2 linked regions of the Aliamphritea hakodatensis genome follow. The protein of the gene in region 1 interacts with the protein of each later gene in a pairwise test. Links are inferred from orthologs where the notes say so. Each region holds a gene or a part of one and is shown in the gene's direction. Other genes may lie near its edges. The genes, in order: PCI15_RS11385 and parE.

Region 1 (3,099 bases):
CACACTTGCCATAAAGGCCCCCTCCCTGGAGTGCATTTAAGCGAAACAGGCAACTGACATTTTCCCGGCCAGTTCAATTAGCCCTGTTCTGTAAAACTCCGAACTCAATCCGGCGTATTACGGCTTATTAAAAGCGTTTTTAAACTTAAACCACGCACTGTAGACAAACGCCAGCTCTGTACATTTGTCTGTATCAGTGAACATTTGAGCAGCAGATTTGTCAAGCCTGTAAAACGTTAGCCTTCAACATGTGACCATATATCATTGATTTTTAATTATTTATTTTATTACCCACCAAAAGAGCTAATGAAACTTTCAGACTCTGAGCGAGCAGCTGGCATTGACAACAAAAATTTTTTCAACGATAAATGCCAGTTATCGATCATTTGATCAGGGATTCGATCATTAGATTAAAAGCGATGAGTGTTATATCTCATCAGCATGCTTATCAGCAGGTGCTAAACAACATGGATACGTCGAAAAGGATCGCCATCGGCTGTGACGAAGCAGCCTATACCCTCAAAGAAGAACTCAAAGATTTTATTGCCTGGCTGGGATTCAGTGTTGAAGACTTTGGCACTCAGCAAGGCGAAAAAGCACTCTATCCGGATATTTCTTTCGCCGTTGCCCAGTCGGTTGCAGACGGTAAAAACGATCTGGCAATCCTCTGCTGCGGTACCGGTATCGGTATGGCGATTACAGCGAATAAGGTAGCGGGAATCCGTGCCGCGCAAACCCACGACACATACTCTGCCGAACGGGCCAGAAAAAGCAATAATGCACAGATCGCCAGTATTGGGGCCCGGGTTGTCGGCAGCGAACTTGCCAAAAGCATCGTTCAGGCATTCCTGAATTCTGATTTCGAATCTTCCCGTTCAGGGGCAAAAGTTGATCTGATCAGCCATTACGAAGAAATCGGTTGCCGCAGACCAGCAAGTAAAAAATCCCGCTAGCCCTTACCTTCCCTCAAACCTTTTGAAGAGGTCAGATCATGCAAAGAATTATCAATAAACCTGAATTAGTCGTGGACGATGCCATCCGCGGATACGTTAAGGCATGGCCACAGCTTTTCACCGCAACGGACAATCCCCGTGTACTGCAATATGCCTGCCGGACAACGGACTCCGAACGGGTGGGTATCGTCACCGGTGGAGGCTCAGGTCATGAACCCGCGTTTCTCGGTTACATCGGCAAGAACATGCTGGATGCAGTTGCCATCGGGGAGGTATTTTCTTCGCCTACCGCAATTAGCTTTCTTGATTCAATGAGGGCCGCGGATAACGGCGCCGGTGTCGCCTGCCTCTATGGGAATTACGCGGGAGACAATATGAACGTTGCGATGGCCGTGCAGATGGCTGAAGCTGAAGGCATTAGTGTTAAGACGGTTGTCGCTAATGATGATGTAGCATCCGCCCCCGCCACTGAGAAAGATAAACGCCGTGGCGTCGCCGGTGAAATATTGATGTGGAAGATTGCCGGTGCTGCCGCTGCAAGTGGCTATAACCTCGACAACGTGATCCGCGTCGCACAACTGGCGATAGATAACACCCGCAGTATTGGTATGGGCCTCACCTCCTGTGTGATCCCCGCCGTTGGCAAGCCGAACTTTACAATCAGGCCCGGTACCATGGAGATAGGTATAGGCCATCACGGCGAGCCGGGCACAGAGGTGCGGGATATTACCGACGCCAGCAGAATTGCACAGCTAATGGTAAACAGCGTTCTGGATGACCTGCCGTTTCAGACCAATGATGATGTTGCGGTTTTGATTTCGGGACTGGGTGCGACACCTCAGATGGAGCTGCATATTCTCTACTCAGCGGTAGCTGAACTTTTGGAATCTTCAGGCTTAACCATTCACCGTGCTTTTGTCGGTAACTATTTCACTTCACTGGATATGATGGGCGCCACCCTGACGGTGATGCGTCTTAACTTCGAGTTAAAAGGACTTCTGGATATGCCAGCAGAATCGCTGGCGCTAACCCTCAGGGAAGAGACATAGAATGCAAAGTCTTACTAATAATTTTGGCGTGGAATGCATGCACGCCATGAGCGAAATTATCATCAGGAATACATCTTATCTTAGTGAAATTGACGGTGCGATTGGCGATGGCGACCACGGCATCAACATGGCGAAAGGTTTTACTCTTTGCCAGACAGCCTTATCAGACCTGCAGGCTGATGCACCACTGGAAAAAACTTTCGCTTTACTGGCGAGTGTATTGATGGGCTCGATTGGCGGATCTATGGGCCCACTGTATGGCAGTCTGTTCTTTGGGATGGCGGCAGCGATCAAAGACCGGCAACAAATAACAAAAGAAGATTTTGCACAGATGCTCAGTGAAGGACTGAAATCGATCCGGGCAATCAGTCAGGCGCAACCGGGTGACAAAACCATGATGGACGTTCTGGTACCGGCCACAAAGAGCTTCGCTGGCAGCATACAGTCAGGAAAAACTTTTGCTGATGCCCTTGAGAAAATGACTGCCGATGCAGAAGCAGGCCGGGACTCAACCCGTGATCTTCAGGCCCGGGTTGGCAGGGCCAGCCGGCTGGGTCAGCGTTCGGTGGGAGTATTGGATGCCGGTGCTGTTTCCTGCTGCATGCTCTTAACAAGCCTGGCTGAAACCTGTCAAAGCCATTTGCGTGAAAACACCTGATAGCCCGACTGCTTAACCTTCCGGTTCCTGAGCAGTTGCATCATCAAGTTTCAAAACAGTCTGGGCATTGGTCGTTGTCGTACACAAAGTATTTATAACACCGGAGCGCAACGCCCCGAGTATCGCAGCCCCCTTGGTATTCTCACTGGCCACGGCTAATACATCCGGAATCCGTGCAAGGTCAGGTCTGCTCAGGCCTATAACCCGCCCATGCAGCTCAAATGCGGCCGGATTACCCTGTATGTCCAGAAAGTCATAGCCCATCATGTCGCCTACGGTGCCAGACAGCCGCGCTGCGGTAATTTCCTGTGGAGAAAACCATCCCATCCGGACAAGATTGCTGTCTTCACTCATGTCGCCAATACCGATCAGGGCAATGTCAGCCCGGCACGCAGTATCCAGGGTTTGTTTAACCGTATCATTGAGCAGCAGGGCTTCG
Region 2 (3,246 bases), 2.2 Mb from region 1 along the record:
GCGATGACAGCCGCTGGCAGGGCGGATGATGTGCTGGTGCCAGCGCTGAGTCACTGGCCGGCAGAGGCCATCGCGCAGACTGAAGCGCTGATCAGGCAGCATCAGGGCCGTGATATTACCTTAATCGGCAGTTCACTTGGCGGCTATTACAGTCTCTGGCTTGGCGAGCGCTATCAGGTACGGGCGGTGCTGGTAAACCCGGCGGTGCGGCCTTATGAATTGCTGGCCGAAATGCTGGGGCAGCAGAGTAATCTTTATACCGGCGAGGCGTATACCCTCACGGAACAGCATTTACAGCAGATGCTGGCGATTGACGTGCCGTCACTCAGCCAGCCGCAGAATTATCTGCTGCTGACCCAGACGGATGATGAAACCCTGGATTACCGTCAGGCTGTGGATAAGTTAACGGATTCCCCCATGCTGATCCAGCAGGGTGGCGATCACGGATTCCGGCAATTTGAGGCAATGATTCCGGCAATTCTGGCGTTTTCTGAAGGCCGGGTTGAGCTGCCGGAGGTCCCCGGGTTACCCTCTGTGGATTCATAAAACAGTTTGTTATGTAAGCGTGTACATCAGCAGATGTAATGCCTGATGCTTACCGGTCGCCGAACAGCAGCGCCGGCACAAGAAGGACAGTAGAGAAGAATGACCAATTATAATGCGGACGCGATAGAGGTCCTCAGTGGCCTGGACCCGGTGCGGCGTCGACCGGGCATGTATACCGAAACCGACCGGCCAAACCATCTGGCACAGGAAGTTATTGATAACAGTGTCGATGAAGCACTGGCCGGCCACGCCAATCAGCTGGATGTGGTGCTGCATAAAGACGGCGCCATCAGTGTCAGCGATAACGGCCGGGGGATGCCGGTGGATATTCACCCGGAAGAAGGGGTGAGCGGTGTTGAGCTGATTCTGACCCGGCTGCACGCCGGCGGTAAGTTCTCTAATGATAACTACAACTACTCCGGTGGCTTGCACGGGGTAGGGGTATCGGTGGTGAACGCACTGTCCAAATTACTGGAAGTGACCATCAAGCGCGACGGCAAAGTCTACCGGATGAGCTTTGCCGACGGCGAAAAAGTCTCTGATCTGGAGGTGGTGGACAGCTGCGGTAAGCGTAATACCGGTACCACTGTTCGCTTCTTCCCGGACGCCAGCTACTTTGATACCCCGAAGTTTAATCTGACCAAACTGAAGCACATGCTGCGGGCCAAGGCCGTGCTGTGTTCCGGGCTGCGGGTCATCTTTACTGACGAGACCGGCGCGAAGAAAGAAAAAGAAGAGTGGTATTACGAAGATGGTCTGGTGGATTATCTGAAGGGAACCACTCAGGTATTTGAAACCCTGCCGCAGGAGCCGTTTACGGTCTCTTTTCAGGGCGAGATTGACGCAGTTGATGTGGCTCTGCAATGGTTGCCAGAAGGCGGTGACCTGACCGGCGAAAGCTACGTGAACCTGATTCCTACCGCGCAGGGCGGCACCCACGTGAACGGTCTGCGTACCGGTTTGCTGGACGCTATGCGGGAATTTTGTGAAATCCGCAGCCTGCTGCCCCGCGGCGTGAAAATTTCAGCGGAAGATATCTGGGAACGCTGCTGTTACATCCTGTCAGTGAAAATGCAGGACCCGCAATTCTCCGGTCAGACTAAAGAACGTTTGTCGTCCCGTCAGATTGCAGCCTTTGTGTCCGGTGCGGCGAAAGATGCCTTCAGCCTGTGGCTGAACAGCAACGTTGAAGACGGCGAAGCACTGGCTGAGCTGGTTATCAGCAATGCCCAGAAGCGCTTACGTGCCAATAAAAAAGTCATTCGTAAGAAAGTCACCCAGGGGCCGGCATTGCCGGGCAAGCTGGCAGACTGCTCCGGCAGCGAAGCGATGAATGGCGAGCTGTTCCTGGTGGAGGGTGATTCGGCCGGTGGTTCGGCCAAACAGGCCCGTGACCGTGAATATCAGGCGGTTATGCCGCTGCGGGGTAAGATCCTCAATACCTGGGAAGTGGATTCCGGTGAGATTCTTGGCTCTCAGGAAGTCCATGATATCTCCGTTGCGATTGGGGTTGAGCCCGGTTCAGATGAGCTGGAAGGGCTGCGTTACGGCAAGATCTGTATCCTCGCGGATGCGGACTCCGACGGGCTGCACATTGCCACGCTGCTGTGTGCGCTGTTTGTCCGTCATTTCCGTCCGCTGGTGAGTGCCGGGCATGTGTATGTGGCGATGCCGCCGCTGTACCGGATCGATGTTGCCAAGGATATTCACTATGCACTGGATGATGCGGAAAAAGAGAGCATCATTGCCCACATTAAGGCAGAGCGTAAGAATGCCAAAATCGGCGTACAGCGCTTCAAGGGTCTGGGTGAGATGAACCCGCTGCAATTGCGTGAAACAACCATGTCGCGGGATACCCGCCGTCTGGTACAGCTGACCATTGAAGCCGGCGACGATACCAACGAAACCATGGATATGCTGTTGGCCAAGAAGCGTTCGTCTGACCGCAAAGAGTGGCTGGAAACCAAGGGTAATCTGGCGGAAGTCTGAGGTCTGTTATGCCAGACAGCTGGCTTAGGAAAAGAATATGAGTGGAACCGTACACATTGATGAAGGCGTCGAACGCCTGTCATTAAAAGAATATACCGAGAAGGCGTATCTGGATTATTCCATGTACGTCATCCTTGACCGGGCATTGCCGAATATCGGCGATGGCCTGAAGCCGGTACAACGCCGCATTGTCTATGCGATGTCTGAGCTGGGGCTTAAGTCCACCGCCAAGCACAAGAAGTCTGCCCGTACCGTGGGTGACGTGCTGGGTAAATTCCACCCGCACGGTGACAGTGCCTGTTATGAAGCCATGGTGCTGATGGCACAGCCGTTTTCTTACCGTTATCCGCTGATCGACGGTCAGGGTAACTGGGGCTCGCCGGATGACCCGAAGTCCTTTGCGGCGATGCGTTATACCGAAGCCAAGCTGGCCCGCTATGCGGATGTGCTGCTTAAGGAAGTCGGACAGGGCACGGTTGACTGGGGCCCTAACTTTGATGGCAGCCTGCAGGAGCCGCTGACTCTGCCGGCCCGTTTGCCAAACATTCTGCTCAACGGCACCACGGGGATCGCGGTGGGTATGGCCACGGATATTCCGCCCCATAACCTGCGGGAAGTGACTCAGGCCTGTATTCAGTTACTGAACAAGCCAAGCAGTACGGTTGAAGAGTTATGTGAAATTCTGCCTGGTCCGGATATGCCAACGGATGC

Evidence for each region.
Region 2: the proteins of PCI15_RS11385 (region 1) and parE interact in binary tests that used the Escherichia coli proteins (3 or more experiments, as listed by UniProt). The link is inferred for Aliamphritea hakodatensis from one-to-one orthologs.

Annotation. Positions count from the first base shown.
Region 1 is NZ_AP025281.1:2,475,056-2,478,154, reverse strand. What follows is about bases 224-2,996. They hold PCI15_RS11385 (dihydroxyacetone kinase subunit DhaK), read left to right. Parts: upstream 224-991; coding sequence 992-2,002; downstream 2,003-2,996. Other genes in these bases: PCI15_RS11375 (sugar-binding transcriptional regulator), read right to left, coding at 2,673-2,996; dhaL (dihydroxyacetone kinase subunit DhaL), read left to right, coding at 2,004-2,660; rpiB (ribose 5-phosphate isomerase B), read left to right, coding at 468-953. Outside these bases: PCI15_RS11395 (DUF2291 family protein), read right to left, coding at 1-12; more of PCI15_RS11375, read right to left, coding at 2,997-3,099. UniProt on the Escherichia coli protein: Dihydroxyacetone binding subunit of the dihydroxyacetone kinase, which is responsible for the phosphoenolpyruvate (PEP)-dependent phosphorylation of dihydroxyacetone via a phosphoryl group transfer from DhaL-ATP.
Region 2 is NZ_AP025281.1:4,689,890-4,693,135, reverse strand. What follows is about bases 171-3,090. They hold parE (DNA topoisomerase IV subunit B), read left to right. Parts: upstream 171-645; coding sequence 646-2,535; downstream 2,536-3,090. Other genes in these bases: parC (DNA topoisomerase IV subunit A), read left to right, coding at 2,573-3,090; PCI15_RS21160 (YqiA/YcfP family alpha/beta fold hydrolase), read left to right, coding at 171-546. Also shown: more of PCI15_RS21160, read left to right, coding at 1-170; more of parC, read left to right, coding at 3,091-3,246. UniProt on the Escherichia coli protein: Topoisomerase IV is essential for chromosome segregation; it is the principal protein responsible for decatenating newly replicated chromosomes. It relaxes supercoiled DNA.